2 linked regions of the Granulicella sibirica genome follow. The protein of the gene in region 1 interacts with the protein of each later gene in a pairwise test. Links are inferred from orthologs where the notes say so. Each region holds a gene or a part of one and is shown on either strand. Other genes may lie near its edges.

Region 1 (15,171 bases):
TATAAGGCCAAGATGTCTTTACTGGTTGGTACATAGGCTCTTCTTGGTACATAGGCCAGGGATTACAGCGATCTAGTTAGCTTCCCGTGGCTGGTCCGCTGCTACGAGGACAAGTTCTCCGAGGCGGTTCGCGAAGGGAACGTGTTCCAGAAGGCGTGAGAGGCCGACTGTGGGCAGGCGCAGGGTGCGGGACATGGGGAAGTAGATCTGGATGGGCCGCGCGTGAACTTTCTTGAAATACGGCTTGACCTCGGCGGCTGCTTCCGAGAGATCGAAGGCGTAGCGGTAGATGCCGCCGGGGGTGTAGTGCTCGGACTTCTTCTGGCCGGAGAGGGCGTGGCGGATTCCCTGCAGATGACCGCTGTAGACGAAGCGTCCGCGCGGCTGGAGGGCGGTCTGCGCGAGACGATAGAGGGCGTCTCGATGCCTGCGCGTGGGGAGGTTCGAGGTGAGCGTGGAAAAGACGTAGTCGAACTTGCGGGTCGCCGTCTTGATTGTGGTGACGTCGCCGAGGACCAGGCCTACGTTTTTTGTTCCCTGTGGTAAGCGGCGCTGCAGGATTCGGAGTAAGCCAATGGAAAAGTCGACGGCAAGTACGTTTGCACGGCCGGCAAGGACTGTCGTGTAGCGGCCCTCGCCGCAGCCTACTTCGAGGATCGTCTGGGAGATGGTGAGGGGCAGGGCTTCGAGTGTCGGGGACATCTCCATCTCGTGATGGGCGCGCTGATCCGGCGTATCCATGGCGTCGAAGGTGAACTGGCTTTCATTCCGCTGGCGCTGTTCGTTGACGCTTTCCTCGTCGAGAGAGGATTGGTCGAGCAGATTGAGGATGCCGTTGTCGATGTGAAAGGTTGCGCCGCACGCGCAGCATACGACCTCGCCGCAGTGGACCCAAGCGTCCTGGGCGGACGTTGGAGTGTATCCCTCCGATAGATTCAGTTCCGCGCCGTCGTAAAGGCACCGCGTGAACGAGATGAGTTTCTTCGGGAAACCGGGGACACGCTGTTCTTCAGTCATGGTTTCTTTTGGACGAGGATCAACCTGCTCGCCGTTCAGATATCCCCTATCGGCAAAAGCTGGACCGCGCTACAGCCCCTCGGCGAAGACCTGATCGTAGGCCGGAAGGGTGAGGAAGGTGGTGAACTTCCGGCTGGCGATGAGGTCGCGCATAAGGTCGGCGGCCTGCAGATAGGCCTGAAAGCGGGTGTCGTCAACCTTGGGGCGGGTGAGGGCTAGTTCGTCTTCGATGACCTGTTCGACGAGTTCGGTGGTGACGGGTAGGCCGTCGTCCATGACGGCATGGTGGTGGACCCACTGCCAAAGCTGGGCGCGGCTGATCTCGGCCGTCGCGGCGTCTTCCATGAGGTTGAAGAGGGGGACGCAGCCGATGCCTCGGAGCCATGCTTCGACGTAGCCGAGGCCTACTGCTACGTTCTGGCGGACGCCTGCTTCTGAGATTGTGCCTTCGGGGATGCGGAGGAGGTCTTCGGCGGTGCAGGTGTATTCGGGGAGTTGTTTCGAGATCTGGTTGGGCTGGGGCATGACGCGGTCGAAGACTTCGAGGGCGATGGGGACGAGGCCAGGGTGGGCGACCCAGGTGCCGTCGTGGCCATCGGTTGCCTCGCGTTCCTTGTCGGCGCGGACCTGGGTGAGGGCGCGTTCGTTGGCTTCGAGGTCGGACTTGATGGGAATGAATGCGGACATGCCACCCATGGCGGGTGCCTTGCGGTGGTGGCAGGTCTTGATGGCGAGCCTGGAGTAGCTGCGCATGAAGTGGGTGGTCATGGTGACCTGGCCGCGGTCCGGCAGGAGGATGCTGGTGTCGGCGGCGAATTTTTTAATGAAGGAGAAGATGTAGTCCCAGCGTCCGCAGTTGAGGCCGGCGGAGTGGTCCCGGAGTTCGTAGAGGATCTCGTCCATCTCGAAGGTGGCGAGGATGGTCTCGATGAGGACGGTGGCTTTGATGCTGCCCTTGGGTAGGTCGAGGGCGGCCTCGGCTACGGTGAAGACGTCGTTCCAGAGACGAGCTTCGAGGTGCGACTCCATCTTGGGGAGATAGAAGTAGGGGCCGGAGCCTCGGTGGAGGAGCTCTTTCGCGTTGTGGAAGAGATAGAGGCCGAAGTCGAAGAGGCCGCCGGACATGGGGACGCCGTCGACGAGGAGGTGGCGCTCTTCGAGATGCCAGCCACGGGCGCGGACGAAGAGGACGGCTACCTGGTCGTTCAGCTTGTAGGATTTTTTCGTTTTGGGGTCTTCATACGTGATGGTGCGGCGGACGGCGTCGCGGAGGTTGAGTTGGCCTTCGAGGACGTTGTCCCAGGTCGGGGTGGTGGAGTCTTCGAAGTCGGCCATGAAGACTTTCGCGCCGCAGTTGAGGGCGTTGATGATCATCTTGCGGTCGACGGGGCCGGTGATCTCGACGCGGCGGTCGAGGAGGTCGGCGGGGAGCGGGGCGATGTGCCAGTCGGCGTCGCGGATGTGCCTGGTTTCGGGGAGGAAGTCGGGCTTTTCGCCGGCGTCGAGGCGGGCCTGGCGAGTGTCGCGGGCGGCGAGGAGTTCAAGGCGGCGGGCGTTGAAGGTGCGATGCAGGTTCGCGAGGAAGGCGATCGCTTCGGGCGTGAGAACCTCGGCGTGACGGAGCGAGAGCGGGGTCGAGAAGGTGATGCCTTCCGGGTACTCGGACATGCGTGAGACCTTTCTTATGCTGCGGCTTACGGGGAAGACGGCCCATCCTGCTTTTGCAACAGAGGGATCCACATCGTGCGGCTAGTCTTCGACGGAGTAGCGCAAGGTGACGCGGCCAGCGGTGTGGAAGCGAACGTCGACGCTGGATTGTCCCATGGCGAGGGTGTTGCCGGTCCAGGAGCCGGTGGTGATCCATTGGCCGGCATAGAGGCCCCGGGTACGGATGGCGCCTTCGTTGGCGAGCCAGGGGAGCAGCTTGACGAAGTCGCCGGAGGTGTTGGATCCGGTTCGCTCGACGCGGATGCTTCCGTCGACGGCGAGGGCCACCGTTTCCTGAGTCCAGTCGATGGACTGCCATTCGGGGACGGGTGCGCCGTAGACGAGGCCGCCGTGCATCTGCAGGTCGGCGAGCATGGACATGCGATCGGCCTTCATGGGATCGAGCAGGCCGGACTCGAGGACCTCGATGACTGGATGGCAGGAGGCGACGGCGGCGAGGACCTCTTCGCGGGTGTAGGGTGTGTCGGAGCGGGGCGGGAGGTCGGCTCCGAGGAGGAAGGCGATCTCGGCTTCGAGACCGCGATAACGCCACTGCGAGCCGGAGAGTAAGGCTCCGGAGGGGGCAATCCAGACTTTGGGCAAGGGGGCGTAGGCGGGCGTGGCCTCGGGATTGGGCGCGCCGATCTTCCAGCCGCCGATGCCGTCTTCCGGCGTGGTGTAGGCCTGGGCGATGAGGCCCTGGACGAAATAGACCTCGTCCATGGTGGTGGGGCGAAGCTCGACGGGAAGGTCGTCGATGAGGACGCCGGTGCGGCGTGCGTCAAGCAGGATGTTCGAGGTTTCGATCAACTGGGCTTCGCGTGGTCCGGTGGGTTCGATCATGGGGTGTCGCTCCTGGATATTGTGATGCGCCGGAGTCAGTGTCGCCGATGGGGGTTGGTTCTGTCTCGTCTCCAGGACCGCGACGGGCTGAATGCGCTTTTGGGTGAGTTCCTGTGTGGGTACCCCCTGCCGGTGGCGCTTCGAATGGATCGGCGTCGAGGCTATAGTGAGGGAGATACGGGCCAGGTTGCGGCAGGGTGTGGGTTCGCGGCGGGCGTGCGAAGTCAGGAAGAGTCGATTATGGCCATGCAGGCGATCAGAGAAGAACGGTATGCGGACTCGGAGACGGGCAGGGCGGGGCAGCGGATCGGCACCGTTCCGGAACGGAAGCTGCGCCGTGCCTATGGAGAGAGTGCGACCGGTGGCAGCGAGGTTCCGGGTCTCAGCAAGACGCGGCGTTCGGGATTCGGGTCGGGGTTCCGGCTGACATTTCGACGGGGAGCCGTTCCGAAGACGACGCGGGGGCGGGTGCTGGCGGGGGTGGCGCTGGTTGCGGGGCTCGGTTTGGTGGCGACTGCCGCGTACGAGACCCAGAAGTTTTTGCTGCATGATGAGCGATTTGTCATTCCGGCGTCTTCGTCGATCCAGATCGAGGGGAACAGCCACCTGACGCGGGCGCAGTTGTTGAGCGTGTTCGGCGAGGATGTGGAACGGAACGTTTTCAATATCTCGTTGGCGGATCGGCGGGAAGAACTCGAACGTCTGCCGTGGGTGGCGCATGCGACGGTGATGCGCCTTCTGCCGAATCGGCTGCGGGTGTCGATCGTGGAGCGTACGCCGGTGGCGTTTGTGCGGCAGGGAAGCCAGATCGGGCTGGTGGATAAGAACGGTGTGCTTCTGGATATGGTCGGCGATTCGGCTTCGGATGCGGCCGACTCGAAGGATTTTGGGAAGCGGTATTCGTTTCCTGTCGTGACGGGGATCAGCGCCGACGAGCCGCTTTCAGTGCGGGCGGCGCGGATGAAAATCTTCGAGAGGTTCACCGGGGATCTGGACAGCACGAATGAGAACATCTCAGCGAGATTGAGCGAGGTGGATCTTTCGAATCCGGAGGATGTGAAGGCGCTCATTCCAGACCAGGCGACGGAGATCATGGTTCATTTTGGGGAAACGGACTTCCTGCAGCGGTACCGGAAGTTCGAGGAGCAGTTGCCGGGGTGGAGAACGCAGTATCCGAAGCTTGCCTCGGCCGATATGCGCTATGAGCGGCAGGTCGTGCTCGAGATGCAGCAGGGGGCGGCGATTCCGGTGGCCGGCGGGTCGGGCGAGGTCGGTCCGGCCGCGCATCTGAAGGCTCCCGCGAAGGCGGTGGCTCATCCTGTTACCGCTCATCCTGTTACCGCTCATCCTGTTACCGTTCATCCTGTTACCGTTCATCCTGTTACCGTTCATCCTGTTACCGTTCATCCTGTTACCGTTCATCCTGTTACCGTTCATCCTGTTACCGTTCATCCTGTTACCGTTCATCCTGCCGTGGCAAAGGCGAAGAGTGTTTTTGGGTCGCCGCACTTTCCGGATGCGAAGACGGGGCGGTAATGGGTGGTGGTTCAGGCGGGGCGGCTGGTCCTTTCCGGGATGACGGCCTGATGCGGAGACAGAAGCGGGGACGTCAGCTTATCGTAATCGTGCATGATGATGCAGAGACGTAGCAGTGGGGACGATGAATCAGAAGCCTGAAAACCTGATTACGGTGCTGGATGCGGGGAATGCGAAGAGCTGCGTGCTGGTGGCCGAGGTCGCCGACGGTGTGCTGCGGTATCGCGGGCATGGCATCGAGGTGTCGCGTGGGATGCGCAAGGGGCTGATCGCGGAGCTTGGGCCGGCGGCTGAGGCGATCAACCGGGCGGCGCTAACGGCGGAGCGGCTGGCACGGGCGGGGATCGAGTCGTGCGTTGTCGGGATTGGCGGGGCGCATGTGAAGGGGATCAACAGCCGGGGCGGCATTTCGATGGGAAGCCGGATGCGCGAGATTACGCGCGAGGAGGTTCGGGCGGCGGTTGACCGGGCGCGTTCGATTGCACTGCCGCCGGACCGGGAGGTACTTCATCTTCTGCCGCAGGAGTTCATCCTCGACGACCAGGCGGGGATTCACGATCCGGTGGGGATGGTGGGGAACAAGCTTGAGGTGAATCTGCATCTTTCTACCTGCTCGGGTGGGGTGGCGCAGAGCGTGATTACGTGCGCGAACCGGGCAGGGCTCGAGGTGACGGATACGGTGTATGAGGGGATCGCGTCGGCGGAGGCTGTACTTTCAGCCGACGAGCGTGAGCTTGGGGTGTGCGTCGCGGATATTGGGGCTAGTACGACCGAGCTGGCTGTGTTCTTTGAGGGGTCGATCGCGCACACGGCTGTCATTCCACTTGGCGGGGATCACTTCACGAACGACCTTGCGGTCGGACTGCATGTGACGGTCGAAGAAGCGGAAGAGTTGAAGAAGGTGTACGGAAACTGCGTGGTGACGTCCGTGCCGCAGTTGAACGAGATCGAGATCGGGCGAGAGCAGCCGAGGCTGGTGCGGCAGAGGTTTCTGGCCGAGATTCTGGAGCCGAGGGCGCGGGAGCTGTTCACGATGCTGCGCGACAACCTGCGGCAGGGTGGGGTGCTGGAGGCGCTTGGGGCTGGATGCGTCCTGACTGGCGGGGGGGCGCGGATGGTGGGGTTGCAGGATAACGCGGAGAGCCTGCTGCGCGTGCCGGTGCGGATCGGGTTGCCGGTGCCGATGTCGAGGATGCCGGCGGAGCTGGCGGGGCCGGAGTTCGCGACGGCGGTTGGGATGCTGCTCTATACCCATCGGACGCAGATCCGGCGGGCGCACGAGACGCAGGGGTTCCGGGCCAAGCTGCGTGGGATCTTTGCGGGAAATGCCTAGGTCGTCGAATCGGGACTGATTCCAGGAAACGATGCGTCTCTTTGTCCTGGATGGAGCATCCAGGTTATAGGTACGGGCTCGGGCATTAGACTTTAGTTGTAGAGCAACGGTCTGACAGGCTGAAATGAAGCTTGTGGAATCGAGTTGGGTACCTCGCATTCGAGCTTTCGCTTCTCCTCGACCATTGGCGATGACAGAATCAGATCACGGAATCACGGGTTTAGGCCCCTTAGGAGTATGAGACATGTCGAATGCAGCGGATGACCTTCGGATTCACTTCCACGACGAAACGCCGCGCGGGGCGCGGATCAAGGTCATCGGGGTCGGCGGCGGCGGAAACAACGCCGTGAACCGGATGATCGCGGCGAAGGTGGAAGGCGTCGAGTTCATCGTGGCGAACACGGATGCGCAGGCGCTGGAGATGTCGAATGCACCGGTGAAGCTGCAGCTTGGGGTGAAGCTGACGAGCGGGCTGGGAGCAGGGTCGAACCCCGATGTGGGGCGGCGGGCCGCGCTTGAGGATTCGGACAAGATTATCGAGGCGCTCGAGGGCGCGGACATGGTGTTTGTGACCACGGGGCTTGGCGGCGGAACCGGGACGGGTGCGGCTCCGGTGATCGCGTCGCTGGCTTCAGAGATGGGTGCGCTGACGGTTGCGGTGGTGACCAGGCCGTTCCTGTTCGAAGGCAAGCGGCGCATGATGCAGGCGGAACGCGGCATGCAGGAGCTTCTGGACTCGGTCGATACGGTGATCGTGATTCCGAACGAGAAGCTGCTTGCAGTGGCCAAGGACGCGGGCTTCTTCGAGAGTTTCCGCATTGCGGACGATGTGCTGCGGCAGGGCGTGCAGGGAATTTCGGACATTATTACGATTCCAGGCGTCATCAACCGGGACTTCGCCGACGTGAAGACGACCATGGCCGGCATGGGCTATGCCGTGATGGGTACGGCGATGCGATCGGGTGGAAACCGGGCGGCGGACGCGGCGATTGCGGCAATGGCGTCTCCTCTGCTCGAGGCGGGGGCTATTGACGGCGCGCGCGGGATTTTGATCAACATCACGGGGTCGAGCAGTCTGCGACTCAGCGAGGTCAATGAAGCTTCGTCGATCATCCAGAACGCGGCGCATGAGGACGCGAACATCATCTTCGGCGCGGTGCTGGATGAGTCGATGGGCGACGATGTGAAGATTACGGTGATCGCGACCGGCTTCCGGCAGGACTCGCACCCGCAAAGGCGCGAGAGGATGCTGGCGGAGGTGATGCTGCCGACGCACCGGGCGGCCGAGGTTCCGATCACTCCGCGTGCTGAAGCTTCCGCACCGGCTGTGGAAGCGCCTGAGCCTGCGGAATTTGCGGGTGAGATCAAAGAGGAAGAGGAGGCGGCTGCTCCCGCCGCTCTTTCTGCCCCCGAGCCTGTTGAAGAGGCTGTTGCGGCTGAGCCTGAGCCGGTCGCGGCTGCTCCGGAACCTGAGGCGGCCGCTGCGTCGGCCGTACCTGAAACTGTTTCGGCGGCACCCGCGCCCGAACCTGCTCCAGCACAACCGGCTGCTTCGGCTTCGCCCGAGCCGGTCGTGGCAGCGCCCGAACCTGTGCATCAGCCTGCTCCGGCTGAGCCAGTACCGGCTGCGCCTTCCTTCGAGCCTGCAGCTCCTGTCGAACTGGCTACGCTGCTCGAGTCAGCACCTTCTGTCGAACCGGCTGCAACGGATGCCCCTGCGCTTATCGCCGCAGCACCTGTAGCTGAGCCTGCACCTGTTCCGCAAACCGCTCCGGCTGCGGCTGAGCCGTTAGCGGCTACACCACAGCCTCCGCCAGCTCCTGCTGCTCCCGTGGTTCCGGCACCTGTACCGGCGGAGCCGGTGGCGGCTGTTGCTCCGGTTCCCGTTCCTCCATCCGCTCCCCCTATCATCATGGCGCATCAGCTTCCCGAGCCTGAGGATGCCAACGTCGTGCGTGAACGGTACGAACTGACTGCTCTGGAAGAGGAGGCTCCGCATTGGGAGCCGGAGGGATCTGAGTTCAGCTCGGCCTCGAATATTGAGGCGGATTTTGATGAGGAGTTCGCCCCCGCAGTGGAGGACGAGTATGTTCCGACGCCGGTAGTCACCACCACGCCTGTCGCAGCTGCCCCGGCGCCGATTCCAATGGTGCCTCCGGTGGCCGCTCCGGCACCTGTGGCGGTTGCTCCTGCACCTGCTCCGGCCCCGGCCCCGCCCGCGCCGCCGATCACGTCCGCCCCACCGGTTGCGGCCCAGGCACCTCCCCCCGTCGCACCGCCAGCCCCACAGCCTCCACCGCGTCCAGCGGCGGCTTCGCTTGTTCCGGAGCGGGTTCCGATGCGGGAACAAGCGAGAGAGCCGCAGTTGAAGCCGGTTTCGGCGTCCGTTTTCGATGATGATTTCTTCCGGCCTTCGTTTATCCGTGGAGCGCGTCCGGCGGAGCCGCCAGTCGAGGCTGCCCCGGCTCGTGCTCAGGAGGACTACGAGATTCCCAAGCCACTGCGTGCGCAGTATGCCGAGTCGAGACTGAACGCTCCGGGGTCAGCTCCGGTCGAACCGACGGTGCGTGTGCCATCGTTCGCAGGTGGCCAATCCGTGGTTCCGAGCCCCGATTCGGATGAGCTGGATATTCCGGCGTTTCTACGGCGGGGGAACTAGACGTATTGTTAGGCCAGGTTGGATGGAACCTCGACGCTTTGGCAGGGAACGTGCTTTCTCCTGGTCGTGTGTACGGTCATATTGGCGATGGATTAGAGGGATAGTGAATGACGGATCTCTGCGGGCGATGTTTTGCGGCGGTGCTTGGCCTGGTTTTGATGTTCGGAGGTTTGGGCGAGGCGTTTGCGGCCAAACATAAGCCCGCGCCTCGGGCGGCCATGAAAGCGTCGAAGACGGCTCGGTCTGCTCATCCCGTCCATCCTGCGCGTGCCGCCGTTGGACGCCGCGCTGTACATGCGATCCCGGTTCGGGGAAGAGCGGTGCGGGGCGGCCATGGACGCGGAGCTGGCCCGGTGGTTGCGGTGCGGCGGTCGCGTTTTACCGAGCGATTTACAGCTAGCTCCTTTGCCGACAATCTGACCGCAGGTGACGTAACCACGGGCGAAGATCCAGTCGTCCGGGCAGCGGCTATCGAGGCGCTCGGCAATATGAACGGTACCGCGCTGGCGATCGATCCTTCTAGTGGCCGCATCCTGGCGATGGTGAACCAGAAGCTGGCACTTTCTCCGGGTGCTGAGCCGTGCTCGACAATCAAGCTTTCGGTTGCGCTTGCGGCGCTCGAGGAGGGAATCGTCAAGCGGGATACTCCGGTCAGTCTTGGGGGTGGCTATCACCTCACGCTCACCGAGGCGCTCGCGCACTCGAACAATCTTTATTTCGAAACGCTTGGGCGGTCGCTTGGCTTTGAGCGCGTGAAGCACTATGCGAACCAGTTCGGACTTGGCGAACTGGCCGGGTACAAAATCGAGGGCGAGCAGCTTGGACGGTATCCTGACCAGGAGCTTCCGAAGGCGCAGGGTGGCGTGGGGCGGATGTGCTCGTTTGGTGAGAGCGTGTCGATGACGCCACTGCAGCTTGGGGCGCTCGTGTCGGCGATCGCGAATGGCGGGACGCTCTACTATCTGCAGCATCCGCAGGCTCAGGAGGACATCGCCTCGTTCGAACCGAAGGTGAAGCGGATTCTCGATATTGCGCCTCTGATTCCGGAGATGAAGCCCGGGATGGAAGCGGTGGTGCAGTATGGGACCGCTCGGTCGCTCCGTGCTAACTTTCGTGAGTTTCCAGTGATGGGGAAGACGGGGACGTGCTCGAACAACGGAACGCGGTACGGTTGGTTCGGGTCGTTCGCCGATACCCCGACCGGGCGAATCGTCACGGTGATCTTCCTGGAGGGCGGTCGGCCTACCTTTGGACCGAAAGCGGCGGAGTTGACGGGGCAATTCTATCGGTCTCTCTCGGCGCGGAACTACTTTACGCCGAAGCCCGGCTTTACTCCCATGGTTACGCCGGCTACTCCGACGGTGACACCGATGTCGGAGGGAAGCCCGGTTGCGGGAACACGGTAACGTTTCTGTCTAGCGGCGAGGCTCCCATGAGTAGGAGCCTTTGTTGTATCTGGGTGCCGGGTCTTCGACCAGCTCGTTTGCGTCTAAGTGTCTAGAAGCTTGCGGCTTGGCCGTGAGGGTTCGGGAGGCGACATACCCCTGCCCGGGCACGAGGGATTCATGCTGATCGACGTGCGCTTTCGCCTGCTTCTTCTTCTTTGCCTTCTACCGGCCTCCTCGGCGATGGCGCAACAGCCGGAAGTTGCCGCTCATCCGGATAAGGGGAGGATCAGCCTTGACGTCGTGGTTGCGGCTAAGAACGGACCACCCGTTGCGGGGCTGGAGCAGGGGGATTTCCTTCTGACCGACAACAAGACGGCGAGGCCGATGACTTCATTCCGAGCGATGGCCCGCGGGCAGGAGCCGGTGGAGGTCGTTCTGCTGATCGACGCCGTGAACACGAACTACGAGCATGTGAGCTACGAACGGCAGCAGATCGACCAGTTTTTGAAAGCGAACGGCGGGAAGCTGGAGCTCCCGACGGCTCTGGCAATCTTTACGGATACCGGAAGCCAGATGCAGCAGACATTCTCCAGGGACGGAAATTCCCTGGCTGACTCGCTGGATCACCAGACGATCGGCCTGAGGGAAATCCGACGGTCGGCGGGCTTCTATGGGGCGGAGGATCGACTGCAACTGTCGCTCGAGGCGCTTCGGCAGTTGATGGCGCGCGAAGGGCCTCGTCCCGGACGGAAGCTCGTTCTGTGGGTCTCGCCCGGGTGGCCGCTGCTTTCGGGAGCAGGTGTCGATCTTTCGATGAAGGAGCGCGAACGCATCTTTCGGACAATCGTCGATACCTCGACCGCGATGCGCGAGGCCGGAATTACTCTCTACAATCTGAACCCGCTTGGTCCGACGGAGAATCTCTCGGCAGCCTTCTACTACGAGAACTACCTGAAGGGGGTACCCAATTCGGGAAAGACGGATCTGGGAGACCTGGGTCTACAAGTGCTGGCGCGGCAGAGCGGCGGCCTTACGCTGACCTCGAGCAACGATGTCAGGGCAATGCTCCAGAAAGCCGTCTCGGATACGGACGCCTACTACCAGATATCGTTCGAACCGGCTCCGGCGGACAAGCCAGATGAATATCACCACATCGAGGTGAAGGTGGAGAAGCCTGGGCTCATTGCGCGGACGCGGGATGGATATTACGCGCAGCCCTAAACCAGGACGCGCATCGCCGGTTTCCTTCATCATAGAGATGAGGATTTATGACCATGATGCAGGTTCTGACGGCGGCGGAGATGGGCGCGGTAGACAAGCGAACCGAGGAGGAGTTTGGGATTCCGCTTGAGGAGCTGATGGAAAGGGCCGGAGACGCGGTGGCCCGGTTCTGCCTGCGGGAGTATCCCGAGGCGAAGCACGTGACCGTAATTTGCGGGAAAGGCAATAACGGTGGGGATGGGCTGGTTGCGGCTCGCCTGATCGCGCTCGCAGGATGCGAGGTCACGGTGCTTCTGCTGGCCGCGGAGGGTGATATCAAGGGTCTTCCTGCGAAGATGCTGGATGACCTTCGTGGCGCTGCGACGGGTGACGATGACGGACCAGCCGTTCTGATCGAGTTCTGCGCTGGGGAAGAAGAATTATTTGAGCAGAGCGCGGCACTTGAAGGGGCGGAGCTCCTGATTGATGCGGTGGTTGGGACGGGTTTCAAAGCACCGTTGCGTGGAGTGGCTGCCGTTGCCCAGGAACGGGTTAGCCGGCTCACGGCTCCGGTGGTGGCGGTCGATTTGCCCTCAGGCTGGGATGCGGATTCGGTTGAACAGAATGCGGAAGGTGCTTTCCGAGCGGATGCGGTCGTGACCTTTACGGCTCCGAAGATGGCACACGTGTTTGGGCATCTGGCATCGTCGCGGGTGTCGGGCGATGCGTTTGGGCCGGTGGTGGTGGCGGAGATCGGGTCGCCGGATGAGGCGATCCAGTCGGCTGGGCGGGTTAGTTGGGCGGGTGAGTCGAAGGCGATCGCGGAAGCCTGGCGGGATATCAATGGGAATAAAGGCAAGTTTGGGCATGTGCTGCTTGTCGGTGGGAGCTACGGGACGTTTGGCGCGCCTTCGATGAGTTCACTCGCGGCGCTGCGGACGGGTGCGGGGCTGGTGACGGCTGGTGTGCCGAAGATGATCGCGAACGAGGTGGGGAGGGTGACGCCGGAGTTGATGGTACGGGCTCTCGCCGAGGGAGACGCTGGCGAGGCTTCAATGGCGAATCTTGAAGAGGAAAAGCTGGCGACGCTGATCAAGGGGATCTCGGTGCTTGCTGTTGGGCCGGGGCTTTCGACGCGAGGGGAGGCGTCGGAGTTTGCGCGGGCGTTGGTGGCGAAGACGACGATGCCGGTGGTAATCGATGCTGATGCCTTGAATGCGTTTGCGGGGAAGACGGAGTTGTTGAAGAGTGCCGCGGCGGGTGGTAGGACGGTTGTGCTGACTCCGCATCCGGGCGAGATGGGGCGGCTTGCGGGGATGACGGTGAAAGAGGTTGAGGCGGATCGCATTGGGCTGGCGCGGAAGTTTGCGACGGAGCATGGGGTGACGCTTGTGCTGAAAGGGTGGAGGACGTTGATCGCGCATCCCGATGGGAGCATCGCGGTGAACACGACCGGGAATCCTTCGATGGCGAAGGGTGGGAGCGGCGATATTTTGACGGGGATCGTTGCCGCGATGATTGCTCAGTTTCCGCAGGATGTGGCGCGGGCGGTTGAGGCGGCTGTGTATCTGCACGGGCTTGCTGGAGACTTCGCGGCGCATGCGATGGACGAGCATACGGTGCTTGCGACCGATACGGTGTCCCATCTGAGCGACGCCTTCCGGTACCGGGTCCGTGACGAGGATGGGTTTACCTGGCTGGCGGGAGTGCATGAATGAGGGAGTGGACGCGGGAGAAGAAGCTCAAGACCAGGAGCGTGAACGGGACGCTCGCGCTGGGGGAGATGGTGTCGGAGATCCTGGTGAAGGCGGGCAAGCTGGTCATCCTCCGCGGGGATCTAGGGGCGGGCAAGACGACGCTGGTGAAGGGGATCGCCTCGGCGCTTGGAGCGGCTGAGGAGGAGGACGTCGTCAGTCCTACGTTCACGCTTGTGCATGCTTTTCAGGGGCGCAAGGTGAGGCTGTATCACCTGGACGTCTACCGCCTGGAGACGGAGCGGGAGCTGGCTACGCTTGGCATCGAAGAGATGGTCGAGGAGCCTGGGTCGCTTGTGGTAGTCGAATGGGGCGAGAAGTTTCCGAGCCTGGTCGAAGCGGCTGATGCCGAAGTGGCGATGGCGCTTGGCGAGGTCGAGAGCGAAAGGCTGCTGGAGTTGAAGTGGCGGGGTTAGCCGGTCTTCGTCTTCGCGCGGCCGGTGTATCGGTAGATCGCACACTCTTCGTCGCCGGTTGAGCCGTACATGGTCTGCTCGGCTATTGCGGCCAGGTCGGCGGCATGATCTTCGGGGGACATGGGGACTGGTCCGAAGAAGAGCCGCGTGAAGGCAGGGTGCGCATCGACCAAATTGGCGTGCTCGCTGTTCACGTAGAGAAGGTCGAGTGTGGCGGGGCGGTTGGCGAACTGTATCTCGATGCGGCGGAGAAGCTTGTTGAGGACGGGCGCTTCGAAGGGGTGAAAGAGGAAGAGGAGGCAAGGCGTCGAGGGGAAGTAGAACTCGGTCGCATCCTGCTCCATCAGGTTGATGGGCGCGAGGTGAGGCTGCGTCGCGACCCAGTGAGTCACGTTGCGCTGCGCCAGGGCGGCGAGGGCCGGGTTTAGCTCGATGCCGATGACCTGCTTGAAGGGGTATTCGCTGGCGACGAGGATGCCGCGTCCCTTGCCGGCACCGATGTCGACAAAGGTGACACGCTCGATGGAGTGCGAGGGTTGTGAGCCGAGCCAACGGTCGATGAGGGAGCGCAGGATCGACGGAGCTACGCCGTAGTAGGCGGTGATGTGCTCGTCGTTGGGGTGGCCGGTGGTGAGGCTTGCAGCGGGGATGAGGCCGCTGGTTTCAACGCCATGCGCCTCGTCGAAGGGGTGGACGGCCTCGGCGGTCTTGCGCTTCCGGGGCGAGGCGGCTGGCTTGCGCATGGGCTACTCGATGCCGAGGAGCTTGCGGCCTTCGGGGCTGATGCGCTGGGGGGTCCACATCGGCTGCCAGACGAGGGCGACATCTGTCTTGCTGATGGTGGGGAAGGCGAAGAGGCGGTTCTCGATCTGGGCGATGATCTGCGTGTGGGCGGGGCAGCCCTTCGAGGTGAGGGTGAGATCGATGTGGACACGGTGCTTCTGCGGGACGCCGGGGATGCCGGCTCCGGGAGCGTCGGGGTCGGGCGCGACGTCGACCTGGTAGACAAGGCCGAGATCGACGATGTTGCACGGGACCTCGGGGTCGTAGCAGTCGCGGAGAGCCTCGCGGATGGTGGTTTCGGTGAGTTGCATGGCGGGTTGCATGTTAGTGGGTGCGCTCGACCAGATACTGCGCAAGTGACTTGAGGGGCGTGGCGGCTTCGCCGAAGGTGGTAAGGGCTTCGAAGGCGTCGGCGATGAGTTGGGAGGCATCTGCTTTCGACTGCTCGATGCCATAGACGGCGGGCCATGTGGCCTTGTCGGTTGCGGTGTCTTTTCCCGCGGTTTTACCGAGTTGGGTGGAATCCTGGGTCATG
Region 2 (15,358 bases), on another replicon or contig:
ATTCCCTGGCCAGTGATATTGCCGCAAGGCCGACAACGCATCCTCGTTCATCTCTACATGCGGCCGGCCGTATTGCTGCCCGAATTCCTGCAGAAACTCCTTCACCAGAAGCGGAATGTCTTCCTTCCGGTCCCTCAGTGGAGGTACATAAAACGGAATGACGTTAAGCCGATAGAAAAGATCCTCGCGGAAGTTCCCACGCGCAATCTCCTCCTCCAGGTCCTTATTCGTCGCTGCAATTACCCGCACATCGACGTGAATTGCATGCGAAGCGCCCACCGGCAAAAACCTCTGCTCATCGAGCGCACGCAACACCTTCGCCTGCGTCTTGAGACTCATGTCCCCGACTTCATCGAGGAACAATGTCCCCCCGTCCGCCCGCTCGAACGTCCCCCGCTTCTCTGGAGGCCCGCCAGGAATCGCGCTGTTGCGATACCCAAACAGCTCGCTCTCGATATAGTCCTCGGGAATCGCCGCGCAATTCAATTCGACGAAAACCCGGTCCTTCCGCAAGCTCTCCGAGTGCATCGCCCGCCCAATCAGCTCTTTTCCCGTTCCGCTCTCGCCGAAGATCAGCACCCGCCCATTCGTCGGAGCCATCAGCTTGATCTGCTGTCGCAATGCCTTCAGCGCCACGCTCTGCCCCGTCACCGTCCCCTTGATCGCAAGCTGCCGCGCAAACTCCTGGTTATCCTCGCGCATCTGTCGCGCCTTCATCGCGTTCTTGATCACGATGAGCGTGCGTTCGAGCGACAGCGGCTTCTCCAGAAAGTCGTAAGCGCCCAGCTTCGTGGCACGCACCGCTGCCTCGATCGTTCCATGCCCCGAGATGATCACCACCTCGGGCAGATTAGCCGATTCGATCCGTCGAATCTCAGCCAGCGCGTCCAGCCCATCCCGGTCCGGCAGCCAGATATCCAGAAGCACCACGTCGTAGGCAGCATCGCGAATCAGCGTCAGCCCTTCGGTCGCCGTAGCCGCCGTGGTCACGAGGTACCCTTCCTCGGCAAGAATCGCTTCCAGCGAGGTGCGGATTTCGGCTTCGTCATCGACGATCAGAACGTGATTCAATCAGTAACTCCTCACGATGAGTCTACCTGTTCATTCCTGAAGGCCTTGCCCGATTCTTATTTGTTCGCTACTGTTGAAGAAATGCGGGAGCATAGCTATCTCGGCGAGTTCGAACTCATGGTTCTCCTCACCATCCTGCACCTCGGCGACGAGGCTTACGGCGTCCCGCTCGCCCGCGAGTTAGCCATCCGCCGGGGACGCGAAGTAGCCGTCGGCAGCGTCTACGCCTCCCTCGATCGTCTCGAGATCAAGGGCCTGATCGCCTCCAGCCTCGGCGAATCGACACCCGAACGCGGCGGCAGGGCCAAACGATACTTCCGCGTCACCGATCAAGGTCTCCAGGCCGTTCACGAGACCCGCAGAGTCCTGAGCAAGTTGTGGAAGTCACTGCCAACTATGGGAGAAGACCTCGCATGAGTTCATCGAACGCCCTGCCCTTCACAACCAGAATCGCCACCTGGCTCCTCGAGCACCTAACCTTCGGAACCCACCGCGACGCCCTCTCCGGAGACCTCCTCGAAGAGCTTCGCGCAGGTCGTTCCAAACAATGGCATCAACGTCAGGTCCTGAAAGCGATCGGGATCGAACTCTGGGCCAGGCTCCGCGACCACGCCCGGCCCATCGTCTTCTCCGCCGGGTGGAACACCCTCTACCCGGTCTGGCAATTCCTTGCGCATGGCCGTCTATCCCAGGCCAACGCCGATCGCTGGATCGCGCTTCCCTGGCCCTACTCCTCCTGCGCTGAGATCGCCAGCGGAGTCGCCCCGGCGATCACCTTCGTCTGGCTCGGCCTCATCCTCTATCTCGTCGCCTTCCCTCACAAGGATCGCGCCCTCTCGCCCGTCAGTCTGGCTCTAGGCTTGTCGACCAGCGTCAGCGTCCTCCTCGTCACCACGTTCGCCGCCCTCCAGTACCTCAGCCATCCCGGAATCTCACTAACCGACGTGGGCCAACAGGACTTCTACCTCACCTTCCACCTCCTTACCATCAGCATCCCACTAACCCTCACCCTCCTCTCCGCCATACTGCTCGCTCTCCCACGCGGACCAAGGTTAGCCCGCACACTCCGCATCCCGACGGCATCGGCCACGAAGTCTACCGAGCATAAAGCCCACCACTATCTGGGCTTCTCTCTCCTACCCCGACGCCGCGCACCTCAAGCCATCTGACTCGGAGGCGGACTCCTGTGACGGAAGAGACCACGCAATCGCCAGCAGCCATCGCCGTTCCGTTACTGGCAAGCCTGATTGTCACGAGCGCCGCTGCGTTCCTCATCTGCACTCCACCCTCTGCTCGTTCCCTCACTTGGCCAACCCTCCTCGGCCACGCCTTGCTCTTCGTCGCAATCGCGGCAGCCGCCCACGCTCTTGCCGTCTGGCTCGCATGCCGTGTCTTTCGCGACCAGATCGAAACCCCTGCGGTTCCACTGATCGCCGGCCTCTGGATGGCGACCGCCTGGCTCCCTCTGCTCGCGCTCCTCTTCCAGGAGGACTCGCCTTGGATCGTCGCGGTCCCGCCCGTTATCGCGATCTACGCGACGTTCTTCCTGCGAAAGTGGAAGCCAGCCCCAGAACCCCACCTCTCGCATAACGTCCAATCCAGTCTCTTCGATTGCCGCGAGCCGCCGCCCTTCCTGCGGACAGTCCTGCCCGCCGTCCTGACCTCCATCGCCCTCGAGGCAGGCATCACGCTTCTCGTCCTTGGCTACTCGCTGCCCGCTGGAATCCTGATCGCCGCAGGCGCAGCCCTATCGCTCTGGGCTCTGCCAACGAAGTCACGGACCGAGGACAAAGCCCGGAAACCTTCGATCAACGCCCTCATCACCGAATCCCTCACGATCATCGTCCTCACCGCGATCGCGCTCATCCCATTTCTCCGCCAGGGCCGCTTCGCCATACTGCACGCCGTCCACGCCAAGGACAACAATCCCTCCGTCGTCCACGACGCAAAGACGACCGGCAGCGACTACTCCGGCATCATCCTAATACTGCCTCTCAAGCCCCATCCCGACATCGTTCCACCCGTACCCATCACCCGCACAAACCTGGCAAGCACGCGCTCAAAGCCGGTCCTCATCCCATTCGACGGAGTCTACTGGTACTTCAAGAAACCCGATCTGCGCCCCAAGCCCGATGCCCGCACTGTCCAAGGCGATCCCACCAAGGCCAACGTCCGCTCCACTGACTTCCAGGCTCTTTCGATGGAGGCTCACCAATCCCTTGGAGCGCCCCTTAGCGTGAGTTGCTGCTCCGCCCTGCGCGTGGCCCTGCAAAACGCCGACAACCGCCTCGGAGCCATTGACGTCGAGATCCTCCTGACAGACAAGACCTCCACGAAGAACCCGTCAGCAGAATCCTTGGGAACCCTTGCAATCGCGTCGAGCGAAGCCCAGACAATCTCCTTGACCCGGCCACCCATAAACGAAGTCCTCACCTTCCCCATCCCCGCCAGCGCTCACGGAAAAGAGTTTGACGAGATCACCGTAAGAATCAAGCCATCGAAAGAAAGATCCCGCGCCGGAGCCCACATCGCCATCCAGCACTTCGAGCTGGTTCCATAAAATACCACTCTATGAACCGCAGCCCCACCGCGAACGATGGGGCCGCAGCAGCACCGCAAGTTACCCACGATTACGCGGCGAGCCAAGCGGCGAGCCGATCATTCCGCCGTCTACCAAGAGTTCCGTCGCATTGACATAGGAAGCATCATCCGAGGCCAGGAATAAAACCGCCTTGGCGATCTCATCCGCCTCACCCCAACGCGCGAGTGGAATCAACGTAGCGACAAACGCCGCCTGCGCCCCGCTCTCTTCCGGAGTCGCATTCGCCCGCGGCCCGCGAGCCCAGATCGGTGTCTTCGTCGCACCCGGTGATACTACGTTCACCCGAATACCACGCGGCGCAAGATCGGCCGCAATCGAGCGAGCCATCGACAGCAGGCCGCCCTTGCTTGCCGCATAAGCAGCCATCCCAGGCTGCCCCGCGGAGATGTGGACCGACGCATTGAAGATGATCGCGCCACCATCGTTCAGCAAGGGAGCCGCTGAGTTAGCCGTCACGAAAGCACCCGTCAGGTTAATGTGAATGATGTTCTCGAAGACCGCCTCATCCGCGGTTCCTGTCGGCGTCCTTCCCGAGATACCCGCGTTGGCAAACACGATATCCAGCGTGCCAAAGTCATTCGCCAACTGCTCAAACAGCACCTTGCGAGCAGCCGCATCCGTAACATCCGCCCGATATCCACGCGCCTTCGGTCCAAGCAGCGCAACCGCTTCATCGAGCGTCTTCTGGTCCCGGCCCGTGATAGCAACCTCTGCGCCCTCCTGGACAAAGCGCAACGCAGTGGCTAGCCCGATGCCGCTGTTTCCCCCGGTAATAAGTGCCTTCTTGCCTGAAAGTCTCATGGTCGATCTCCTCTTTGGCGAAGCATGATGTTCGTCATGTATGATGATTGTCATGTTTGCGTGATTCATTTTCTCAGGGAGGCAGCCATGCGTTATCCCCTCGAAGAGACAGCAGAAAAACACGAGCGCATCGTCCGCGTGGCCTCGGAGTTATTTCGTGAACGCGGCTTCGATGATGTCACCGTCGCGGAAGTGATGAAGGCCGGCGGCCTCACCCACGGTGCCTTCTACAGCCACTTCCCTTCAAAGGAAGCCCTGATGGCCGCAGCCGTCGAGTACGGCATGGAGGCCACACTGGCTGGTATCAAAAAGAACTCCGCCACCGCCACGACCCGTGCCGCCTATCTCAATCGCTACCTCAGCACAAAGCATCGCGACAACCCCGCCCAGGGCTGCACGATGTCCGCACTCTCCGGCGATATTCGCAACGAGCCCGAGGTGCAACACACCTTCTCTACGGAACTGAAGGCCATCCTCGAAGCCATGGGCGGCAATCGAGGCGACGCTATCTTCACCACAGCGGCGATGGTTGGGGCGATGGTCCTGGCACGCGCCGGAGACGATGACTCCCTGTCAAAAGAAATTTTGAGCGAGGTCCGCAAGCGGCTCACCCCAAAGTCACAGGCCTAGAGGTCCTAGTTCGGCAGCGCCCCAGCCTTGACCTCAGCCGCAAGCGCCGAAACCTCAAGCGGCTCCACTGGCTGCCCATCGATCAGCGAAGCAGGCTTCAACTCAACGATAAACTTCGCGCCCACAGGTACGTTCCCTTCTGCCCGGATCGTCCCCTGATGTTCCTGGATGATCTTCGACGCGATCGCCAGCCCGAGCCCTGTGCCCCTCTGCTTCGTCGAGAAGTAAGGCAGAAAGAGACGTTCCCGCATCTCGTCCGTCAGCCCAGACCCCGTATCCGCGACGACAAGCTCCACGAGCCCGTTCGCCAGCAGGCTCGTCTCAATATGAATCTCGCGCAGCAGGCTCTGCTGCATCGCCTCGGCAGCGTTATCGATGAGGTTTCCCAACGCCCGCTTCATCGCCTCCGGGTCGGCCAGCACCAGCGGAAGATCGTCCGCCATGTGCCGCACCAGACGAATCGATTGCAGCCTCCCTGCAAACAACGCAAGCGAACTCTCAACGATCGTATTCAGATCCGCAGGCCGTGGCCGCGCCATCGGAAACTCGGCGAGCGAGGCGAACTGGTCCACCAGAGAACGCATTGACTCCACCGAACTCGTGATCACCTCCGAGCACCGCCGGATGATCGCCACCGAGGGACTCTCGACCTCCTGCTCCGCCATCGTCACCGAGAGCCGTTCGATATGACGATGAATCTGCTCCGCGGAAAGCGAAATTGGTGTTAGTGGATTCTTGATCTCATGCGCCACCCGCCGCGCGACTTCCTTCCATGCTGACTGCTTCTGTGCCCGCAGAAGTTCCGTCGCATTCTCCAGCACAAGCACATAACCAAGATGGGTCCGCGCCGTCCCACCCTCCAGCAGCGCAACGGTGGCAAGCAGATTCATCGTGGCCCCATTGCTCCCGAACGGCGCTTGCCCATTCCCGTTGCCGTTCCCACCCATCTCCATCTCTCCCGCAGCCGATCCCATGCGATGACTCCGCCGCATAAGCCGTTCGAGAGAATCCATCATCTCCGCTGGAAACACCTCTTTGATATCCCGCCCGATGAACGGCCTTTGCCCGCCCGGATCCATCATCTCCGAGAGCGCCCGATTCGCCAGCACGATCCGCCCCGCAGAGTCGAGCGTCGCCACCCCATTCGGAATCGTCTCCAGCATCGTCTCGAGTTCCGACCGCCGCGCCTCCAGAGTCGCGTTCACCACGTTCAACTGGTGCGTCGACTTCTCCACCTGCGCCCGGCTGCTCTCGAGATCCCCCGCCATATGGTTGAAGCTCCGGATCAACTCCCCAAGCTCGTCCGTCGCGCTCTCCGCCACCCTCCGCGCATAGTCTCCCGCGGCAACCGCCTGCATCGCATCGGCAAGACTCTCGACAGGCTTCGTTACCTGCTTGGAGAGATGTAGCGCCAGCCAGCTTGAAGCGAACAGCGCTAGGCAGGTCATCATCGCCAGCAGGATGGCATAGAGATTCCGCAACTGCCGTCGTCCGCGAAACAGCGTCCAGTACGCATCAGCCGAAGTTCGCATCCGCGCCATCGTGCTCGCAAGCCCGTACGGGAGCGGAAGCCCCGCCACGACTGTCCCGCCACCCTTCACCCCAGCCGTGCCGAGTGCATAATCCGTCTGCCCTATCGAGAGAATCGGCTCATCGCTCCGCTGCGCTGTCTCAAGAATCGCTGCATCGGTTGAGAGATTCACCGGATGACTGGCAGAGAGCGTCAGGTCCGGCGGTCGTGCCCCCTTGGTCGCATCGTTGTCATCCTCCGGCTGCGCCGGTTGCTGAGGAAGCCATTCTTTGACCTCAGCGGTCGCACCCGCTTGCTGCGGCATGTGATACGAGGCAACAGCTCGGCCCTCGCGATATACCACGACGAATCCGCCCTGAAGGGTCGTCTCATGCTGCCGCAGGATGCGAATCACTGTCTCGTCCGCAACCTGGCCAGCCCCAGGAGCATGGATCGCCGGAATCGACGCCGCAATCGAATCGGCCTCGACCCTTGCGTTCGCCGCCGTGTAACCGGCAAGCTCGCTCGCCATGTGGTTGGCGTCGTCGCGCATCTGCGTCACCGGCTGCGAGAACCAGCTATCGACCTTCCGGTTCATCAGCCCGAAGCTGAACGCGAACATGAAGGCGATCGGAACGAGCGAAACCAGCACCGCTCCCCACAGCATCCGGGTCCGCAGCCGCGTCCCAAGCACGCGGCTGCGCTGCTCGGCGTAGAGCTTTAGAACGTTCCGCACCAGGAGAACAAGCACCGTGACGAACAGCAGGAACGCCACAGTCGAAAGCCCGGTAAACACAAGAATCTGTTCGTACGAGGAAGGGCTCAGGGAGTTCAGATGAAATGCATTCAGGATCACGAGCCCGCCCATGAGGAGAAGGGTGCAGGCTCCCAGGACAATACTCAGCACCTTGCGCCGGCTTGTCGCTGTTCCCATTCGTTCTCCTCGCTCACAGCCGGCGGCGCTGGCCCTGCTGATGCACTGCTTCTGACGGCGTGTTGATTATAGGAGTTTCAGGAAAGCGGCGGTTATTCTGCCGCGCGCCATCGCGTGGAGCTTCTACATCAAGTAGATCGCGCAGCCGCTGGCAACCAGGTACTTATCATTGGGGGCATTGCATGCGGACAACAGATCGTTCAGGTCTTGTTCCATCAAAACGCACCCCCTTCAAGCTGTAGGAGGCCATGCTGAGCTCGCAGGTCCCGTAACCCATTCACCCGCCGGGACATTCGCCCAATACCGGTGGTCTCTCGCTGCTGCTCATCGAGATCGGCCTGTGTCCTGAGACGCCGCATCGTCTTATCCACAGCCCCCTCCTGGCCGATCCCTAGAGCAACTCCGCCACAGGCGTCCACTCCCGCGCCTGAGCCTGCGCAACGGCCCCATAAGTCAGCGTCCCATTGAAGGTATTAACCCCTTCCGCAATCCCCTTGTCATCCTGAATCGCAGCCGTAGCCCCAAGCTTCGCCAGCTTCAACACATAAGGAAACGTAGCGTTTGTCAGCGCCAGCGTTGAAGTATTCGGCACAGCCGCCGGCATATTCGTCACGCAATAATGCACGACTCCGTTGACCTCGTAAGAAGGATCGCTATGCGTCGTTGGCCGAGCCGTCTCGATGCACCCACCCTGATCGATCGCCACATCCACGATCACCGCGCCCTTCTTCATCTTGGCAACCATCGCCTTGGTCACAATCTTCGGGGCCGCCGCACCCGGGATCAACACCCCGCCAATCACCAGATCCGCCTCACAAACGGCCCGCTCGACGTTGTAGCTGTTCGAAGCGACGGTATAAACCCGTCCGCCAAAGATGTCATCAAGCTCGCGCAGCCGATTCAGGTTCAAATCCAGCAGCGTGACCTTCGCCCCCATACCGAGAGCGATCTTCGCCGCATTCGTCCCCACGATCCCTCCACCAATCACGCACACATTCCCCGGAGCCACACCCGGCACGCCCCCCAGCAGAACCCCGCGCCCGCCATGCTCCTTCTCGAGATACGCCGCGCCCACCTGCACCGACATCCTCCCGGCCACCTCGCTCATCGGCGTCAGCAGCGGAAGCGCCCCTGTCCGATCCCGAACCGTCTCATACGCAATCCCCGTAACCTTCTTCTCCAGCAGAGCGTCCGTCAGGTCACGCAGCGGAGCCAGATGAAGGTACGTAAAAAGCAGAAGCCCCTCGCGGAAGTGCCGATACTCCTTCTCCACCGGCTCCTTCACCTTCACGATCATGTCCGCAAGCCGCCACACGTCATACGCCGACCCGACAATTTCCGCGCCCGCCGACTGGTAATCGTCATCCGGAAATGCCGAAAGCGCCCCCGCGTCATGTTCGACGAGAACGGTATGACCGGCTTCCACCAGCGCCTTCACCCCAGCCGGGGTCACCCCAACGCGGCTCTCGTGATCCTTCACTTCCTTCGGAACGCCAACGATCATCCTTATCCTCTTTCTCGTCTTTTTCGGCCTGTATAGGGCGTGCCTTCACCAAATACCAGCGGCAACACCCCCATTGTATCCACCGCACGCGGGCACGTCATGGCGCGCGTGGTGCATGCCTGGCTGATTCACGCACCCATCCGGCCAACAACGTACAATAGTCCCTTAGCGGCATCCTTAATCTCGCAGTGTCAGGAACGTAACCCCCGAATGGCCTTCAACAGCTCCCGCATCCACAACATGCGCTCGCTTTTCAGCCTGTTCTCAAGCGATCTCGCGATCGACCTCGGAACGGCGAACACACTTGTCTACGCCAATGGCAAGGGAATCATCGTCAATGAACCAAGCATCATCGCCGTCAATACCGTCACCAACGAGGTTGAGGCCGTCGGCAAGGAAGCCAAGGAGATGCTCGGCCGCACTCCCGGCAATATCGTCGCCATCAAGCCGATGAAGGACGGCGTCATCGCCGACTTCCGCCACACCGAAAAGATGTTGAACTACTTCATCATGAAGGCGCACAACAACCGCAAGCGCATGGTGCACCCCCGCATCGTCATCGGCGTCCCTTCTGAAATCACTCAGGTAGAAAAGCGCGCCGTCATGGACTCCGCCTACCGCGCCAAGGCCTCCGAGGTCCACCTCGTCGAGCAGGCCATGGTCGCCGCCATCGGCGCCGGCCTCCCCATCACCGAGCCCGGCGGAAACATGGTCGTCGACATCGGCGGTGGCACCACCGACATCGCCGTCATCTCCCTCGCCGGCATCGTCTATTCGCGCTCCGTCCGCATGGCCGGAAACCAGATGGACGAGGCGATCATCACCTACATCAAGCGCAAGTACAACCTGCTCATCGGCGAGCGCACCGCCGAGCAGATCAAGATGGAGCTCGGCTCCGCCTTCATCCTCGACAAGCCCCTCACCAAGCAGATCGTCGGCCGCAACCTCATCGAAGGCGTCCCCAAAACCATCTCCATCGACGACTCCGAGATCCGCGAAGCCCTCAGCGAGTGCATCGCCACCATCATCAACGCCATCCGCGTCGCCCTCGAGCGCACGCCGCCCGAGCTCTCCGCAGACATCTCCGACCGCGGCATCGTCCTCACCGGCGGCGGAGCCCTCATCAAGAACCTTGACAAACGCATCCGCGAAGAAACCGGCCTGCCCGTCTCCATCGCCGACGACCCGCTAGCCTCCGTCGTCCTCGGAACCGGTAAAATGCTCTCCGACTTCAAGCTCCTGCGCAAGATCTCCATCGACTAATTCTTCGGGTCTGAATCATGAACTCCTACAGCTATCGCGTCACCGTAGAACCTCTGACCGGGTCCAAGGGCGAGCCAGTCGAAGCCACCGCCCTGAGTTTCGTCATCAAAAACCACGACGACATCCTCGCCATCGCCGAGCGCGCCAAGGGCCGCGCGGGCCTCGACGAAGAAACCAGCACCGCCCTCGCCATCAGCCTCAAGATGTTTAGCGAGGTGATGCTACTGAACCGCAAAAATCCCCTCTTCGAGAACATCCAGGGACCCTTCCGCGACTTCATCCAGGCCTTCAAAGCCGCCGGAAAAACCGATCGGGCCGAGTAGCCGCTACTGCATGCGCGGCATGAAGAACCGAAAGAACGTCTCCGAATCGGACTTCAGGCAAACCTGCGCGTTCGCCGGCCCATCCACCTTCCTCGTATAGCCCTTGTCATCCACCTCGATCCGCATCCCCGTCACCGGACAGAGCGAAGGCTTCACCGTATAACCCGCCGCAATCGAATCAAACAGCACCGGCGACTTTGCCTTACCTCCTTGCCACTCCGTCGTCAGCTCCTCAAGCGCCTTGGCAAGTCCCGTTCCCTTCCCAAAGAGTTGCGCCCTCCGAGCCGCATCGAGCGGGATCTGCGTCGAATCGAGCGGCATCACAAACAGCGGAATCCCCGACGAAAACAAAGCCTTCGCCGCCGGCACGTCGCGCACAATGTTCCATTCCGGATCCGGTGTCGTATGCGGCGTGTACCCCCGCTCCACCGACCCGCCCATGATCACGACCCGCTTCAGCTTTCGAAACATCTCCGGATCCCGCTGAATCAGCGTCCCCACGTTCGTCATCGGAGCCACCGCCACGAGCGTGATCTCTCCCGGACTCTTCTTGATCGTCTCCAGCATCCACCCGATCGCGTCGGGGTAAACCCGGTCCGGCTCACCCTCTGCGTATGCCCTCTGCGAGAAGTTCGCGTTCGCAATCTTCTCCGAACTCTTCACTCCCTCGAACACCGGTATATCCCCGCGTCCCGCCGCCGCCAGAAGACGCGAAACGAGGCGCGCCCGTAGATGCGTATCTCCGAACGCCGTCGTCACCCCAAGCACAGTCACCTCGGGGCTCCGGAGCAACAACCCAAGCGCGTACGCATCATCGATATCGTCCCCGATATCCGTGTCGAAGATCACCTTCGCTGCTTCCACCTGCGCGCCCGCCGAGCGAGCAGCACATCCCAGCAATCCGAACAACACTATGAGAGTCGTCAGTCTGAACATTCGCCCCAGTATGACACGCGAGCCCACTCCTAGGACTGAAACACGGTCTCGCTAGCCGCCTCTGCGGAATTCCCATTGTCGGGCGATACTTGTCTCTTTTCGACAGACTCAAGAAACGCCCGAACCTCCCGAATCACATCCTTGGGCGAACTCATATGCGGGCAATGCCCCGGCGTCCCGGTCATCACCAATCTCGCGTCCGGAATATGCTGCTGTACATACTCGCCAACGAACGGCGGAACGACAATATCGTCTTCGCATTGCATCACCAGCACGGGCACCCGAACCTGCGGAAGCTGATCGCGCAGATCGGAGAAAAAAATCACCCGTGCGAAGTGATGCGCAAGCATCGGATCCATTCGGCACAGGCAAGCCTCAAGCTCGGCCACTATCATCGGACTTGCATGCTTTCCGACAATGAGAGGAGCCATCGTCGCCGACCAGACCACGTGGTTGTTTTCCATATCTGCCACTAACTTTTCAAGCCCCAGCCGCTCGAATCCGCCCCTGTAGTCTCCATCGTTCAGATAGCACGGAGACGGCCCGATCATCGTCAGACTCTTGAACTTGTCCGGTCGCGCGATCGTCGCCAGCGCACCGATCATCGAACTCACCGAGTGCCCGACGAAATGGATCTCTTCAAGCTTCATCTCGTCGATGATGTCGACCACATCCCGCGCATAGCCGTGGAGCGTGGCATACCGCGCGCCGCTGAATACGGATGTATCCGAAAGCCCGGAGCCCATGTGATCGAAGAGGACAATCCTGTACTCGGTGTCGAATGCCGGAGTGACCTGCCGCCACATCGTCTGATCGCACCCGAAGCCATGCCCGAGCATGAGCGTCTTCGTACCACGCCCGATCACCCTCACATGATTTCGCCGAATCGCTTTCATTACTCACCCAGCCCAAACCGGCAGACGGAGAGAAGGCCGATTTGCCCCTCCCTGGTATCAATTCTCGCATGGACCGAGACCCGCCATGTACCGCTAATCGGCATCGAATCAACGGTCTATGAGAAAATTTCATACAACTTTAGGGGAATGGATTTGCTGATATCGCGCTGAGGCCGACCGGGCATATCGCACGCCTCCAACATTCGCCACAGGCTTCTAAGCCGGAGCAATCTGCGTTTTGAAGGTCATAGTCGCCCAGTCCAGCATTCCACCCGGTTACCGGGCTGTCGGACGTATCAAACTGCCACAGGCCATCGATGGCACCCGAACCGCCCCCCGGATCCTCCTTGCTGAAGACCTCTGCGGCGGGACCTGCGCGCCGCCCCAACCGGAAGCGCCGCAAGGGCGAACAGTGCCAGCGACACGAACCGTTGCATGATCCACGTGAACCGAAGATCCTCGCGTCGAGCGGAATGACCAACACCTACCAGGTGCGTTCCCTGAGCATACGGTCCACGCCGCACTCCTGCAATCAGCGCGTTACGCCCGCCGGGCCATTTCTTTCACCTGCACCTCGACCCGGTTCCGGCCGTTATTCTTCGCCGAGTACAGCGCCTCGTCCGCCAGTTCCACCAGCGTCGACGACGCTTCCTCGAGCGTGGGAACCTTCGTCGCGACCCCAATACTTATCGTAATCTCTCCGCACGGACGGCCCATGTGCGTGAACTCGTACTGCGACACCGTCCGCCTCAGACCCTCTGCAACTGTACGCGCTCCCTCGATCCCGGTATCCATCAACAGAATCGTAAACTCCTCCCCACCATAACGGGCCGCAAAGTCCTGTTCCCGTCCAAGCCTCGTCCGAAATAGGCTCGCAAGCTGCCTTAGGCATGAATCCCCCGTCGGATGTCCAAGCGAATCATTCAACTGCTTGAAGTGATCTACGTCGATCATCAGAAGGGACAGCGGTTGGTTCGTCCTCTGTGCGCGCCTCCACTCGCGATCAAGTGTCTGATCGAAATTTCGCCGATTCGGTATGCCTGTCAATCCATCCTGTAGAGCTTGGTCTCGACTCCTCTCATTGGCCTTGCGCAACTCCTCCTGCACCGCCAGATACCGCGTCTGCAAAATCGTTGCCCGCACCGCATACAAGACAAACGTCAGCGTTACGAACCCCATCCCTAGATACAAATGCACCGGAACGATCGAAGCGGCCATGAGGAAGACCGAAAAAGGAAACAGGAAGCTACTCCCCGCATCCACAAAAGAATCCCTATGAACCGTTCCCGAAGAGGTGACCACCTTGGATGGACGACTCGCTGCCACAGCCATCCACAGCACAGGCAAATCTGAAATCACCAGCAGCGGCGATCCCCCGAAAACGTGGGCTCGGTGCAGGAGAACTCGGTTCACGAACGTGATTGCCAGCGCATTCGCCCACAGAAACCCGCACAGCCTCCGGAAAAAGCGCCTCTCCCCCGAATCCCTCCGGGCAAAGATCCTCACCGTCGCCGCTACCGCGATCAGCAGATTCGCCACCATCAAGCGGTCCGTCGCCACCAGCGACGGAATCGGCGCATACCCCCCGCCGGGCACCGGGAACGCAAACAACAGCGCAATGAACGCCAGGCCTACCGTCAGCACAGCCTGCGCAAGGTCCAACCGAATGAAGACCCGGGAGTTCTCCCGGTTCGATAGCGAAGCCGCCACCAGGAACGGAAGCCCGCGCAGAAGAAGAAGTACCTCCGGGAACCCCGCCATCTTCCCGGTGGAAGGAAAGACTGATCCGCCGGCGATCTTGAGCATGAATCCAAGCACCCCGACCGCGAATCCAAGCGCGACCATCATCCAGCGCACGCGCATCGTGCCCGTATACCGAAACATTCTCTGGAACGAAGTCAGGCCCGCCAGCGCGTAACAGCATCCGATCCCGGCATAGGTGACAACCCCCTGCTCCGGCAGAAACAATCCGGCAACCGCCTGTATGGCGACCAACGCGATCCCAGCCGCCAGGACCTGTTGAGTGTTCGCTATCTCTTGGGGAGTCTGACCTGCACCCATGGCCACCAATGCCTCACACCCATCGACGATCGAAAATAAACTCCCGAGTTACTTCAGATCGCCGGTTTCGGCCTCTGCAGCCTGCTTTGCCGCAATCTGTTCCAACTCTCGGCGCCAATCCAGGTCCTCAATGAATCCCGGCTTGCTGCGCCATTCCTCCTGCACCTTCACGAAAAGCTCCAGGAAGACCCGTGTCCCCAGCAGCGACTCAATGTCCTTCCGTGCCGCCGTTCCGATCTCCTTCAGCATCGCGCCCTGTTTGCCGATCAAGATAGCCTTTTGTCCCGTTCGTTCGCAAAAAATCGCCGCCGCAATCTTCGTCAGCGGAAGCTTGGCTCCCTTCGGCCTCTTCGCATCCGGCCGTTCTGTCGGCTCTTCGTATTTTTCGATCACGACTGCAGTGGCATACGGAACCTCTTCGCCGGTCAATAGCAGGATTTTCTCCCGAATCAACTCCGCCACCAGAAACCTTTCCGGCTGGTCGGTCAATTGGTGCTTGGGAAAGTATCTCTGTCCTTCGGGCAAGAGCCCTACAACTTTATCCAGCAGGAGATCAAGATTGATCTTCTTCCGGGCCGAAATGGGAATCACTTCGGCGAACGGATACAGCCCCGACCAGTGCGCAATCAGAGGCATAATCTCTGCGGGGGAGATCGCATCGATCTTGTTCAGCAGAAGCACCACAGGACATCCGCCCTCCGTCTGCTTCAGCCTCTGGATCAGTTGCAGCGCGAAATCGTCCTCCGCCTTCGAGAGCGCCATGCGCCCCGTCGTCTTGATCTTCCCGTCAGCCCGTGTATTCTCCGGCTCCGTCTTCGGCAGACGAT

What was found.
Region 2: the proteins of ftsA (region 1) and GRAN_RS03770 interact in binary tests that used the Escherichia coli proteins (3 or more experiments, as listed by UniProt). The link is inferred for Granulicella sibirica from one-to-one orthologs.

The regions. Positions count from the first base shown.
Region 1 is NZ_RDSM01000002.1:678,997-694,167, forward strand. The notes cover bases 4,554-7,331. They hold ftsA (cell division protein FtsA), read left to right. Parts: upstream 4,554-5,227; coding sequence 5,228-6,436; downstream 6,437-7,331. Other genes in these bases: GRAN_RS13740 (cell division protein FtsQ/DivIB), read left to right, coding at 4,554-5,103. Also shown: GRAN_RS13725 (class I SAM-dependent methyltransferase), read right to left, coding at 73-1,017; aceB (malate synthase A), read right to left, coding at 1,087-2,685; GRAN_RS13735 (2-keto-4-pentenoate hydratase), read right to left, coding at 2,767-3,567; more of GRAN_RS13740, read left to right, coding at 3,622-4,553; GRAN_RS13755 (penicillin-binding transpeptidase domain-containing protein), read left to right, coding at 9,203-10,501; GRAN_RS13760 (VWA domain-containing protein), read left to right, coding at 10,661-11,704; GRAN_RS13765 (NAD(P)H-hydrate dehydratase), read left to right, coding at 11,752-13,401; tRNA (adenosine(37)-N6)-threonylcarbamoyltransferase complex ATPase subunit type 1 TsaE, read left to right, coding at 13,398-13,853; GRAN_RS13775 (class I SAM-dependent methyltransferase), read right to left, coding at 13,850-14,596; GRAN_RS13780 (metal-sulfur cluster assembly factor), read right to left, coding at 14,600-14,947; GRAN_RS13785 (polyprenyl synthetase family protein), read right to left, coding at 14,961-15,171. UniProt on the Escherichia coli protein: Essential cell division protein that assists in the assembly of the Z ring. May serve as the principal membrane anchor for the Z ring.
Region 2 is NZ_RDSM01000001.1:907,188-922,545, forward strand. Bases 8,324-11,288 are described here. They hold GRAN_RS03770 (rod shape-determining protein), read left to right. Parts: upstream 8,324-9,262; coding sequence 9,263-10,315; downstream 10,316-11,288. Other genes in these bases: ald (alanine dehydrogenase), read right to left, coding at 8,324-9,052; GRAN_RS03775 (DUF3861 domain-containing protein), read left to right, coding at 10,333-10,638; GRAN_RS03780 (nucleoside hydrolase), read right to left, coding at 10,642-11,288. Outside these bases: GRAN_RS03730 (sigma-54-dependent transcriptional regulator), read right to left, coding at 1-1,071; GRAN_RS03735 (PadR family transcriptional regulator), read left to right, coding at 1,153-1,488; GRAN_RS03740 (hypothetical protein), read left to right, coding at 1,485-2,240; GRAN_RS03745 (hypothetical protein), read left to right, coding at 2,258-3,631; GRAN_RS03750 (SDR family NAD(P)-dependent oxidoreductase), read right to left, coding at 3,692-4,474; GRAN_RS03755 (TetR/AcrR family transcriptional regulator), read left to right, coding at 4,562-5,104; GRAN_RS03760 (sensor histidine kinase), read right to left, coding at 5,110-7,548; more of ald, read right to left, coding at 7,940-8,323; more of GRAN_RS03780, read right to left, coding at 11,289-11,502; GRAN_RS03785 (alpha/beta fold hydrolase), read right to left, coding at 11,604-12,470; GRAN_RS03790 (GGDEF domain-containing protein), read right to left, coding at 13,011-14,531; GTPase Era, read right to left, coding at 14,580-15,358. UniProt on the Escherichia coli protein: Forms membrane-associated dynamic filaments that are essential for cell shape determination. Acts by regulating cell wall synthesis and cell elongation, and thus cell shape.